3 regions of the Micromonospora sp. DT228 genome follow, and region 3 is predicted to be linked to each of the others. Evidence: riboswitches for the same ligand, from Rfam matches in the RefSeq annotation. Region 3 holds a riboswitch; each other region holds the start of a gene.

Region 1 (3,976 bases), on a different contig from region 3:
AACCAGGGCCGGGCACTGACCGTCCGTGATCGCGTGGTCGTCGGTTCGCGATCCACCGCGCCCCGCGCCGCCTTTCGGTGACGACACTGAACCGCGCGGCCCGCCGACACGTATCCCGCACCGGATCGTTGGGAGTCTCGACTTGGGTTCCGACCACGCCCGTCCCGCTCCGTCCGCCCCGCCCCGGGTGCGACGGATCCTCGTCATGACCGTGGTGCCCCTCTTCGTCGCCACAGTGGTCGCCGCGGCGCTGCTCTGGCCGCGCGGAGGAGCACCGCAGACCGACGGCGGAGCGGACGTGCCGCGCTACGCCGGCACGGTGACAAGGGTGGTGACCGAACCGTGCCCGCCGCTGCCGTCGAGCCCGGAGGGCACACCCAGGGTCGGCAACGGGCCCTGCGGCACCGTCGACGTCCGGGTGGACGACGGACCGGCCGCCGGCCAACAGGTGAGCACACCGGTGCCCGACGGCCCGGGCGCGCCACGGGTCGACGTCGGCGACGAGGTCATCCTTGTCGAGTTGACCGACCCGACCGATCCCACGGTCAGCAACTGGAACATCGCCGAGCACCAGCGCGGCACCCCACTTGTGTGGTTGGCGGTGGTCTTCGCCGCCGCGATCGTCGCGTTCGGCCGGTGGCGGGGGCTGGCCGCGCTCGCCGGGTTGGCGGCCAGCTTCGCCATCCTGCTCACCTTCGTGCTGCCGGGAATCGGCGCCGGCCGATCACCTCTCCTGGTGGCGGTGGTCGGCGCCGCCCTGATCATGTTCGTGGTGCTCTATCTGACCCACGGCGTCACCGCGCAGACCTCGGTCGCGGTGCTCGGCACCCTGGGCAGCCTGGTGCTGACCGGCGCGCTCGCCACCATCGCCACCGGGGCAACGCACCTCACCGGCTTCGGCAGCGAGGATGCGACGACACTGTCGATGTTCCAGGGTGACGTGGACCTGCACGGCCTGCTGCTCGCCGGGATCATCATCGGGTCGCTCGGGGTGCTCGACGACGTGACGGTCACCCAGGCGGCTACCGTCACCGAGCTGGCGAACGCCAATCCCGGGCTGACCCGCCGGCAGCTCTACCGTGCGGCGACACGTGTCGGCCGGGCGCACATCGCCTCCACCGTCAACACGATCGTGCTGGCGTACGCGGGCGCGTCGCTGCCCCTGCTGCTCCTGCTCACCGCCGACGCGCGGCCGATCGGGCAGCTCCTCACCAGCGAGTTCCTCGCGCAGGAGATCGTCCGCAGCGCGGTCGCGACACTCGGGCTGATCGCCGCCGTGCCACTGACCACCGGGCTGGCCGCGGTCGTGACCGCGGCCGGGCGCGCCGACACCACGCGGTCCGTCGATGCCACCCGGTCGCGCCCCCAGGCGGACGGCCGGGCGGAGGCACTGGCCGCCCTCAACGCGCCGCGATCGCGGCGACCCGACGAGCCGGACCAGACGCGGACCCGGCCCCCATCCACCGCCACCGACGGGTGGCCGGAGTCGAACAGGAGCACGGATACGGCATGGTGACACTCCTCAGCGTGACCAGATCGGGTCCCCCACCTGAGAACCGCGTCACTGGTTACCCAACGCTATGGCGAAATGACACTTTTGGTCGGCATCCAGGCGTAGCTCACCCAGTCGACTCTCGGGTAACCTCGCTGCCGGTTACCGATGAAGGCGCGAAGCGGCGCCTGCGGTGCCACCGCCCAATCGCCAACCGGCGAGCCGGGGACCCAGGTGTGTGGGGTGAATCCGCGTCAGCGGTAGGGGCCACTTCCGTCCCGAACCCGTCAGCTAACCCGGTCGGCGGTCGACGGAAGGGAACATTGTGACGGCACCCCTACGCCGCTGGATGACACCCGTGGTGGCCGTGATCGCCGCACTGACCGTGCTCGCCGGGCCCCTCCCGGCCCACGCCGCCCCGACGACCCCCACGCCGTCCGGGCACGAGGAGGACGGCGAGCCCCAGCTACTCAACGACGTCATCGAGCAGGCCAACCGCGACTACTCCGCCGCCAAGTCCAAACTGGACAAGTCGAAGAAGCGGCAGCTCGAGTTGGCGCTGGAGGTGGACCGGGCCAAGGCCGACCTGGACGCGCTGGCGCCACAGGTCGGGGAGATCGCCGCCCAGTCGTACCGGACCGGTCGGATCGGTGCGCTGGCGATGCTGCTCGAAAGTGACGCTCCGGACACGTTCGTCCAACGTGCCGCGATGCTCGACGAGATCAACATGGTGAACGAGAACAAGCTCGCCGAGGTCAACGCGGTGAAGTCCCGTGCCGAGCAGGCCAAGCTGCTCCTCGACACCGAGGTCCGCGAGCAGCAGAAGCAGACCGCAGTGATGGCCAAGCGGAAGACCGAGGCCGACAGGGCGCTCTCCCTGGTCGGCGGCAAGGGCTTCACCGGCGGTCTGGTGGACGCCACCTCGAAGGTCGCCAAGATCGGGCCGGGCCGCACCGCCGACGGTGACTGGAAGGCGCAGTCCTGCAGCGAGAACGACCCGACCACGTCCGGCTGCATCACGCCGCGCACGTTGCACGCGTACAAGGAGGTCAAGGCGGCCGGCTTCAACCGGTTCGTCGGCTGTTACCGGTCCGGCGGGCCGTGGGAGCACCCGAAGGGCCGCGCCTGCGACTGGTCGCTGCAGAAGAGCGGCTTCGCCCCGTGGCACAACAACGACACCCGGATGTACGGCAACAACGTCGCCGCCTTCCTCATCCGTAACGCCGACCGGCTCGGCATCTACTACGTGATCTGGAACCGGCAGATCTGGTTCCCGGCGAGCGGCTGGAAGTCGTACAGCGGGCCGTCGAACCACACCGACCACGTACACATGTCGCTGCTCTGACCCACCAGATCCTTCGTCGAGGGCCGCTCCGCATCAAGCGGGGCGGCCCTCGACGTGTCAGCCCCTAGGCGGCCGTGGCCGGGTCGGCCGACCCGGTCGGTACGTCGAGCGACGCGAAGCCGGCCGGCACGGCCGCCACCGGGCGTACGACTCCGGCGGCGAGGCGGTACGACACGCCCACCACCGCGCACCGCCCCTGCGCCACCTCGTCGGCCAGCACGGGCGACTGCCGGAGCAGCGTCTCGACGGTCTGCGCGATGTGGATGTCGACGATGCCGTCGATGTCGTGCACACCCTCGGCCTCGGCCCGACGCAGACTGGGCAGCACGGCGTCGACCACGGCGCCCAGGTGCCCGGGAGGCTGGGTGCCCGTCGCGGAGGACTCCCGCGCCGCCTGCACGGCCCCGCACGAGTCGTGGCCGAGCACCACCACGAGCGGGGTGCCGAGGACCGTCACCGCGTACTCCACGCTGCCGAGCACCTCCGGACCGGCGGTGTGCCCGGCCGTGCGGACCACGAACAGGTCACCGAGCCCTCGGTCAAAGATGATCTCGGCGGCCAGGCGGGAGTCGGAGCAGCCGACGATCACCGCGAACGGGTGCTGTCCGTCGGCCACGGCGGCCCGGTGCCCGGCGTCCTGGTTGGGGTGGCGTGGGGCGCCGCTGACGAAGCGCCGGTTTCCGGCGGTCAGCTCGGCGTACGCCCGGGCCGGCTCTGTGGGTGCGGACGCCCGGTCGGCGGTCCGCTGCGGACCCGGCTGCCCGCCGGGAGTTCCAGGACGACTCATCCCCGCACCTCGTCTTCACGCGTCTGACCTGGTCAGAGGGCTTTTCAGCCGGGCCGGCGGCGGCGCTGGCCCGGGCTCCACGGTCACACGCACCCTAAGACGCGTCAAGGTATGCGTGATTTAGATTTCATACGTTGACGTCGGATCCGACCCCTGGGTGGCGCACCGAGCGCACGGCGGGCGAGACTCCCGAGGGCAGGACGGACGTCCGGAGAGGCGGTCACACGATGGCGAGCACTGCGACGGGTGACACCGGCGGCGGGCGGAACTGGACGTTCCTCACCAACCACGGGCACGTGCTGCTGGCCATCGCCCGCGACCCCACCGCCCGGCTCCGCGACGTCGCGGCCGA
Region 2 (3,976 bases), on a different contig from region 3:
GTGATCCGCTGGCCGTCGTCGGCCACCCGCGACGCGCCGGCGCCGATGGTGGTGAAGACCTCGTCGGCGAAGGCCGCCGCGGCGTCCGCGCTGTCCGCGCCGGCGTAGCGGGCCACCGCGCCGTACCAGGTGGCCGGGTCGGTGCCGGCACCGACCGGGGCGCCCAACTCCCGCTGGTACGAGGCCAGGAGCGCGGCCCCGCCCCGGATGTTGACGTCGGCGTCGGTGCGCAGCGCGTCGGGGGTCGCGCCGGTCAGCGCGGCGGCGGCATCCACGGTCTGCGACGCGGTGGCGGGTGGCGCCGGGTCCTCGGCCGTCCGGGGCACGGGTGCCAGCGCGGTACGGGAGTCGTCGCCGCGCGGGTCCTCGGTGCCGGTGCCGTGGTGGCCGCGCACGGGCAGAGCGGTCACGTGTCGGGCGTCGGTCAGGTGCATGGGGCCGTAACCGCCGCTGGTGCTGGGTGTGCCGGCGTTGCTGTCCCAGCGGGACTCCAGGTAGGAGACGCCGAGCAGCACGTCGGTCGGTACGCCGTACTCGGCGGCAGCGGCGGCGTACCGCTGCTGGCGGTCGACAGTGGGCGCGGCGGCGTGGGCGGGTGCTCCGACCGCGGTCGCGGCGGCGAGCACGGCGGCGGCGAGCAGTGCACGCCGGCCGGGCAGCAGGGTTGGATGGTGCATCGAACCCCCTAGATTTCGCGGGTGTGGATGACGCCACCCTCGCGCCGGCCGGGAGTCCGCGTCAATACCTTTCCATGTGTCGACCTGCCAGGAAATAAATCTTCACGTACGGATCGGTCATCCTCTCGGATCGGTACGGAGTGTCACGGCCGCACGGGTTGCGGAACGGTAACAAGCGTCTCTACTCTGGTCATTCGTCGGCCCGATAGCAGCTCCGTCCAGCCCGGGCGGTAACGGACCGGCACCGCCGAGTCGTTTCCGAACGAACCGGGGACCCATGTCCCCCGGGGTGAATCCGCAGCCACTGCGGTAGGGCGCCCACTTCCCGCCCGAACCCGTCAGCTAACCCGGTAGGCGGTCAGGAAGAAGGAGTACGGAACCCCGGTGGCACTCCATGCCCCGCGGCCGTCGTCCGAGCGGTCGGCAACAGCCGGCCCGATGTCGATCGCGCCGCGCCCACGCTGGTCCCGCTTCACCACCGCGCTCGCCGCCCTGGCCGGCGTCGCCGTCGTTCTGACCGGCAGCGCCACGGCGGCCCACGCCGACCCGTCCGTCGCCGAGATCGAGCGCCAGATCGACGCCGACTGGAACAAACTCGAACCGATCATCGAACAGCACAACGCCACCCGGATCGACCTAGCCGCCAAGCGCAGGCAGGCCCAGGCGCTGGCCGCCCGGATCGCCCCGCTGGAGCGCCAGGTCGACGCCGCGATGGACAAGGTCAGCGCCCTGGCCGTGCGCGCGTACAAGGGTGAGAACGTGCTGACCGTCAACGCGGTGCTGGGCAGCCGGTCACCCAGTGAGGTGGTCGGTCAGCTCGAACTGCTCGACCGCTTCGCGCACAACCAGCAGGAGGACGTCCGCGAGGTGGCCGACCTGCGCGACGAGTTGGCCGGGCAGAAGGCGCCGCTCGACGAGATGGTGGCCCAGCTGACCCGTACCGAGGCCCAGCTGGCGGCGAAGAAGAGGCAGATCAACGAGGAGATCGACAAACTGCAGAAGCTGCGCCTCAAGGTGTACGGCAGCGGTGGCGGCGGTCCGTTGCGCCCCGCGCCCTGCCCCGGCAGCTACCCCGGTGGCGCCGCCGGCACCGCGGTCAAGTTCGCCTGCGCGCAGATCGGCAAGCCCTACGTCTGGGGTGCCGAGGGTCCGAACTCGTACGACTGCTCCGGGCTCATGCTCGCCGCCTGGGCGAAGGCCGGGGTGTCACTGCCGCACAACGCCGCCGCCCAGAGCCGCGTCACCAAGAACGTCAGCAAGGCCGACCTGCGCCCCGGCGACCTGGTCTTCTACTACAGCGACATCCACCACGTCGGCATGTACGTCGGTGGCGGCTGGGTGGTGCACGCCTCGCAGGCCGGCGAACCGGTCAAGATGAAGAGGGCCGACGACGGTCAGGTCCACAGCTACGGCCGTCCAGGCTGATCGAGGTGCTGACCGAGGGGCCCGTCGCGATTCGTCGCGGCGGGCCCTCGTCGTCATCGGGTCAGCGGGTGGGCCAGGTGCGCCAGTGCTGCCAGGCGCGGCTCGGCGTCGGCCCCCGCTGCCCCTGGTAGCGCGAGCCGTAGACCGCCGAGCCGTACGGGTGCTCGGCCGGCGAGGAGAGCCGGAAGATGCAGAGCTGCCCGATCTTCATGCCCGGCCAGAGAGTGATGGGCAGGTTCGCCACGTTCGAGAGTTCGAGCGTGACGTGCCCGGAGAAACCGGGGTCGATGAAGCCGGCGGTGGAGTGCGTGAGCAGCCCGAGCCGCCCCAGTGAACTCTTGCCCTCCAGCCGGCCGGCGAGCTGGTCACCGAGCGAGATGACCTCAAGCGTCGAGGCGAGCACGAACTCCCCGGGGTGCAGCACGAACGGCTCCCCGTCGGGCACCTCGACCGCCGACGTCAGGTCGTCCTGCTGCATCGCTGGGTCGATGTGTGTGTAAAGGTGGTTGTTGAAGACCCGGAACAGCCGGTCCAGCCGTACGTCGATGCTTGAGGGTTGGACCAGGGTGGGCTCGAACGGCTCCAGGCCCAGCGTGCCGGCCTTGATCTCGGAGACCAGGTCGCGGTCGGAGAGCAGCATCGGACCACCATAGCGGCGGCCCGAAAACCCACCGGATTCGGTGCCGGTGACCAGCGCGTCGAGGTCGCTACTCGTACATTTGTTCGATAGAATGCTCGCATGGCTTCCTGGTCCGAATTCGCCGCCGACGAGCCCCGACTCGCCGACGGGATCCGCGTTCTCCTCCAGCAGTACGGTCCGGGCTTCGGCTACCTGGCCACGGTCCGTGCCGACGGCGGGCCCCGGGTCCATCCGGTCTCCCCGGTCATCACCGACGAGGGTCTGTTCTGCTTCATCATCGACTCCCCGAAGCGCCGTGACCTCGAACGCGACGGCCGCTACGCGCTGCACTCGTTCCCCCCGGAGGAGAGCGACGACGAGGCGTACGTGGCGGGGCGTGCCCGCCCGGTGACCGATCCGGCGCGAGTCGCCCGGTTGGCGCAGGGCGCCCGCGCGGAGCCACAGGCCGACTGGCAACTGTTCGAGTTCACCGTCGACGTGGCGATGCTGACGCGCCGCGAGCAGCACATCGCGGGCATCCCGGGCCTCGCCCCGGCCCGGCCGGCCGTTCGGGTCTGGCTCGACCCGCGGGCCCCCTCGGCGGTGGCTGCCGCGCCGCTCACCGTGCCGCAGGCCCGTCCGAGCCGCCGCAGCCGTGACGTCCAGTGCACAGCCGCCTGACCACGGCCCAGAGACACCCGGTGCCGGCTCCCGCGCTGACGGAGCCGGCACCGCACGTACGCCCCGCCGGTGGCCCGGTGGCCCGGCGGCCCGGTGGCCCGGTGGCCCGGTGGCCCGGTGGCCCGGTGGCCCGGTGGCCCGGTGGCCCGGTGGCCCGGTGGCCCGGCATGATCGACTCCGTTTCAGTGACAACGCGGTGTTCCGGCCGCTCCGACGCCCCGACTTCCAGGACCCCGAGTGGCTCAACCCGAGCCGAGCGGCGGCCGGGGGTGCCTGGGTGCACAGGTTCGACGACTCGGGTACAGTGGTGCCGCTTGCGGGTGTAGTTCAATGGCAGAACATCAGCTTCCCAAGCTGACAGTGCGGGTTCGATTCCCGTCACCCGCTCCAACGCGAAGGCCCTGGCCAGGACGTGAGTCCCGGTCAGGGCCTTCGATGTTCCACGGTCAGGGATCGCGCGGCGTGCCAAGTGGTGTGCCATTAGTCCCTTCTCCTGTCCCTCTCCGTTAACTGCCACTCGGCAAGATCCCTAATCGATCAGGGTGATCGAGCTTGCGCGCGGTTCTCGACGCTG
Region 3 (3,976 bases):
AGGCCAAGGGCATGGAGTACGACGGTGTCGTGCTTGTCGCCCCGAGCGAGATCCGGGCGGATCCGGGTGCGGGGGTACGCACCCTGTACGTGGCGCTCTCCCGGGCCACGCAACGACTTACCACGATCGATCCGACCGGCTGATCCGGTGCACCGTGCCGGGCGGGCCAGCGGTCTACGCCACACTTGCATACATAGCGATGTGAGCATACATTTGACCCGGCCCCAACCGGCGGCGGAAGGTGGATCTCGTGGGCGCAGGTCATGACCACCACCATGGGTCGGTCGCCAATGCCGCACACCAGCACAGGGGCCGGCTCTGGGCGGCGTTCGGGCTGCTCGCCACCCTGATGGTGGTCGAGGCGGTGGCCGCCCTGCGCACCGGCTCACTCGCCCTGCTCTCCGACGCCGGGCACATGTTCACCGACGTGCTCGGCATCGGGATGGCGCTCGCCGCGATCACCGCGACCCGGCGGGCCACCACCGACCCGCAGCGCACCTTCGGGCTCTACCGACTCGAGGTGCTCGCCGCGCTCGCCAACGCCGTCCTGCTCTCCGGCGTCGCGATCTACGTGGTGATCGAGGCGATCCGCCGCTTCGGCGACCCGCACCAGGTCGTCGCCGGCCCGATGCTCGCGGTGGCCGTGCTCGGCCTGCTCGCGAACATCGCCGCCTTCGCCCTGCTCCGCGCCGGAGCCCGGGAGAGCATCAACCTGCAGGGGGCCTACCTGGAGGTGCTCGGCGACCTGCTCGGCTCGCTCGGCGTCATCGGCGCGGCGCTGCTCATCACCGTCACCGACTGGTGGTGGGCCGACCCACTCGTCGCGGTCGCCATCGGCGCGTTCATTCTGCCGCGCACCTGGCGGCTGGCCCGCGCCGCCGTCCGGATCCTGGTGCAGGCCGCCCCGGAACACCTCCAGGTGACCGCCGTGCACGACCGGTTGGCCGCGGTCCCCGGGGTGGTCGAGGTGCACGACCTGCACGTCTGGACGCTCACCTCGGGCATGGAGGTGGCCTCGGCGCACCTGACCATGGCACCCGGCGCGGAGGTCGGCACGGTGCTCACCGCGGCGCGTACCGCTCTGCACGACGACTTCCGGATCGAACACGCGACGTTGCAGATCGAGCCCGGCGCCGCCCCCGGCGCCTGCGGCTCGATCGAGTGGTGACAGCTTTCTCGTGACGACGCACGCACCGTCTGTCACATCGGCTGCAGCAGCCCCACCGGCACCGGTAGGCTCGGTCCCGGCCTCCACCAGGCGGCGCCCTCCAGGCGCCGGTGACGGTCGCCGCCTAATCGCCCAACCGGGCGAACCGGGGAACCACGTTCCTGGGGTGCATCCGCGTCAGCGGTAGGGATCTTCCGTCCCGAACCCGTCAGCTAACCCGGTCGGCGGCTGACGGAAGGACATGCGCAGTGGCACCAGCACGACCACCCGCCGCCCGACTGGCGGCCCTGATCGTCGCGATGTTCGCCCTCGGCGTCGCGCTCCCGGCCGGCACCGCCTCGGCCGCTCCCCCGACCGGCCAGCGGGCCGCCGCCGCACCCGACTCCGACGAGGAGGGCGGCACCCCCTCGCTACGCGCCCAACTCGAGGCCGCCAGCAAGGGCTACCTGGACGCGAAACGCGCTCTGGACACCTCCGTCAAGCGGCAGCAGCAGCTCGCCACCCAGCTCAAGGAGATCGAGGTCGAGCTTGCCCAGCGCGACGGCAAGGTCGGCCAGATCGCCGGCGTGGCGTACCGCACCGGGCGGCTCGGCGTGGTGTCGGCGCTGCTCAACAGCAGCAGCCCGGAGGGCTTCATGGACCGGGCCGCCGCGCTGGACGCGGTGGCCGCCAACGAGGACCGGGTGCTGCGCGACCTGCTCGCCACCAAGGACCAGGCCAGTCGTACCCGGGCCGCCCTGAACGGCGAGATCGTCGAACAACGCAAGCAGGTCACGGTGATGGCCAAGCGCAAGGACCAGGCCGAACGGGCCCTGACCGTGGCCAACACCCCCAAGCCGCGGACCACCGCCGACACCGGCTCCAACCGGGGCACCTCCAGCGTCAACGCGAAGGCCGCGCCGCGCAACTCCGACGGCTCGTGGCCATCCGAGTCGTGCAGCGTCAACGACCCCACACCCGCCAACGGCTGCATCACCCCGCGCACCCTGCACGCGCTCAACCAGGCCAAGGCCGCGGGCTTCACCAGGTACGTCTCCTGTCACCGTCCCAGCGGCTCCGGTGAACACCCCAAGGGCCGGGCCTGCGACTTCGCCGCGCAGACGAGCGGCTTCGGCGGCAACGCCACCGGCGGCGACAAGACGTACGGCAACAACCTGGCCGCGTACTTCATCCGCAACGCCGACCAGCTCGCCGTGCTGTACGTGATCTGGTACCGGCAGATCTGGCTGCCCAGCAGCGGGTGGAAGTCGTACAGCGGCGCGGGTGGCACCCCGTCCACCGACCACACAAACCACGTGCACCTGTCGGTCTACTGACCCAGCCGACGGGTGACCCGGCCCGAGCCGGGGTTGATCCACTCGCCATCGTCGACTCCGGGGTATTCGGACCACGGGTTACCCCGGAGTCGGCGGCGTCGTGTTGATCGTGGCGTCGGGTGACGTCGTCGCCCGGGCGGGCTACGTTGCCGGGCCGGCTACGTCGCCGGGCGGGCTACATCGCCGGGCGGGCTACATCGCCGGGCGGGCTACATCGCCGGGCGGGCTACGTTGCCGGGCGTACCCCTGATGTCGTCGGCGGTCGGACGACCCGGCCCGGGTCGGCGGGCAGCATCGCGGTATGCGTCGGATTTCTCCCACCGCCCGCAAGGGACTCCTCACCCTGCACCTGGTCACGTCGCTCGGCTGGCTCGGCGCCGACCTGGTGCTCCTCACCCTCGGCGTCGCCGTGCAGCGTGGCGCCGACCCGGCGGTGGTCTACCCGGTCACGGCGCTGGTCGGCACGCTGCTGTTCGCGCCGCTGAGCGTTGTGGTCTGGCTGATCGGGGTCGCCAGCGCGCTGCTCACCCCGTGGGGCCTGTGGCGCTATCGCTGGGTGCTGGCCAAGCTCGTGCTCACCACGGTGATGCTCGGGCTGGTGCTGTTCCTGCTCACGCCGAATCTGCGGCACGCCGGTGCGGTGGGCGCCGCCCTCCCCGCCCGGGACCGCGTCGACCTGGTGATCGCACCCGCGGTGTCGACGAGCCTGATGATCATCGCGACGGTGCTGTCCACGTACAAGCCGTGGGGCCGACGCCCCGTCGCCCAGCCCGCCCGCACCCCCACCCCGTAACCGCACCCCGTAACCCCCATCCCCGCTCCGCGATCTTGCACTTCCTGCCCCGACATAAGGGGTATAACAACCCATGTCGACGACCGAAACTGCAAGATCGGCGCGATCTTCTCGCTTCACACCCGGGCGGCGGGCGCGGGCGGGCGCTCAGGCCGGGGGTGGTGCGTCGCCGGTGCGGTCGAGGGCTGGGCCGAGGCGGGCGGCGAGCGCCAGGTGAGCGGCTCGCGCCTGGCGAAACGCGTACCGGAACAGCGGCGTCGGCGCGGTCAGGGTGATCTCGACGTCGATCCGGACCAGGCCGTCGGGCTCGGCGCGCAGTCGGGTGTGGTTGCGTACCGTGGTGGCGGGCCACTGGCGGGCCACCATGACGATCTCGTCGGGCTCGCTGATCAGCACGTCCGCGTGGTACGTGGTCCGGAAGCGCAGTGGGCCGGCCACCAGTCTGTCGTTGATCGTGTAGCTGGCCCGGGCGCCGGGTCGGGGCGGCAGTTGGCGGACCCGGACGATGAGCGGATGCAGCTCGCCCTGTCGGGTCAGGTCACTGAGCATCGCCGCGGCCTCGGCCTGCGAGCACCGGGCCTGGACGGTGTAGCTGAAGGTATCGCTGCTGAGCACACGTCTCCCACCGTCGCTTGTCGCACGATCGTCCCGTACCGATGTCCGGCTGGCAACGCCCGACGGCCGCCGATGCCAGGACGA

Evidence for each region. Region 3 has a riboswitch for cyclic di-AMP ahead of ACLQ29_RS29195 (coiled-coil domain-containing protein). Riboswitches for the same ligand answer to the same signal wherever they lie in the genome.
Region 1: another riboswitch for cyclic di-AMP. It lies ahead of ACLQ29_RS09330 (coiled-coil domain-containing protein); the one in region 3 lies ahead of ACLQ29_RS29195 (coiled-coil domain-containing protein).
Region 2: another riboswitch for cyclic di-AMP. It lies ahead of ACLQ29_RS07005 (NlpC/P60 family protein); the one in region 3 lies ahead of ACLQ29_RS29195 (coiled-coil domain-containing protein).

Annotation. Positions count from the first base shown of each region.
Region 1 covers NZ_JBNCKO010000003.1:547,319-551,294, reverse strand. The annotation lists gene ACLQ29_RS09335 (YibE/F family protein) at 143-1,516, shown strand; cyclic di-AMP (ydaO/yuaA leader) riboswitch at 1,683-1,813, shown strand; gene ACLQ29_RS09330 (coiled-coil domain-containing protein) at 1,818-2,837, shown strand; gene ACLQ29_RS09325 (carbonic anhydrase) at 2,902-3,624, opposite strand; gene ACLQ29_RS09320 (helix-turn-helix transcriptional regulator) at 3,852-3,976, shown strand, end outside.
Region 2 covers NZ_JBNCKO010000003.1:78,026-82,001, forward strand. The annotation lists gene ACLQ29_RS07000 (N-acetylmuramoyl-L-alanine amidase) at 1-677, opposite strand, end outside; cyclic di-AMP (ydaO/yuaA leader) riboswitch at 913-1,048, shown strand; gene ACLQ29_RS07005 (NlpC/P60 family protein) at 1,116-2,102, shown strand; gene dcd (dCTP deaminase) at 2,164-2,742, opposite strand; gene ACLQ29_RS07015 (pyridoxamine 5'-phosphate oxidase family protein) at 2,842-3,402, shown strand; tRNA gene ACLQ29_RS07020 (tRNA-Gly) at 3,719-3,792, shown strand.
Region 3 covers NZ_JBNCKO010000019.1:29,116-33,091, reverse strand. The annotation lists gene ACLQ29_RS29205 (HelD family protein) at 1-143, shown strand, start outside; gene ACLQ29_RS29200 (cation diffusion facilitator family transporter) at 251-1,168, shown strand; cyclic di-AMP (ydaO/yuaA leader) riboswitch at 1,280-1,411, shown strand; gene ACLQ29_RS29195 (coiled-coil domain-containing protein) at 1,417-2,484, shown strand; gene ACLQ29_RS29190 (hypothetical protein) at 2,786-3,277, shown strand; gene ACLQ29_RS29185 (SRPBCC family protein) at 3,425-3,892, opposite strand.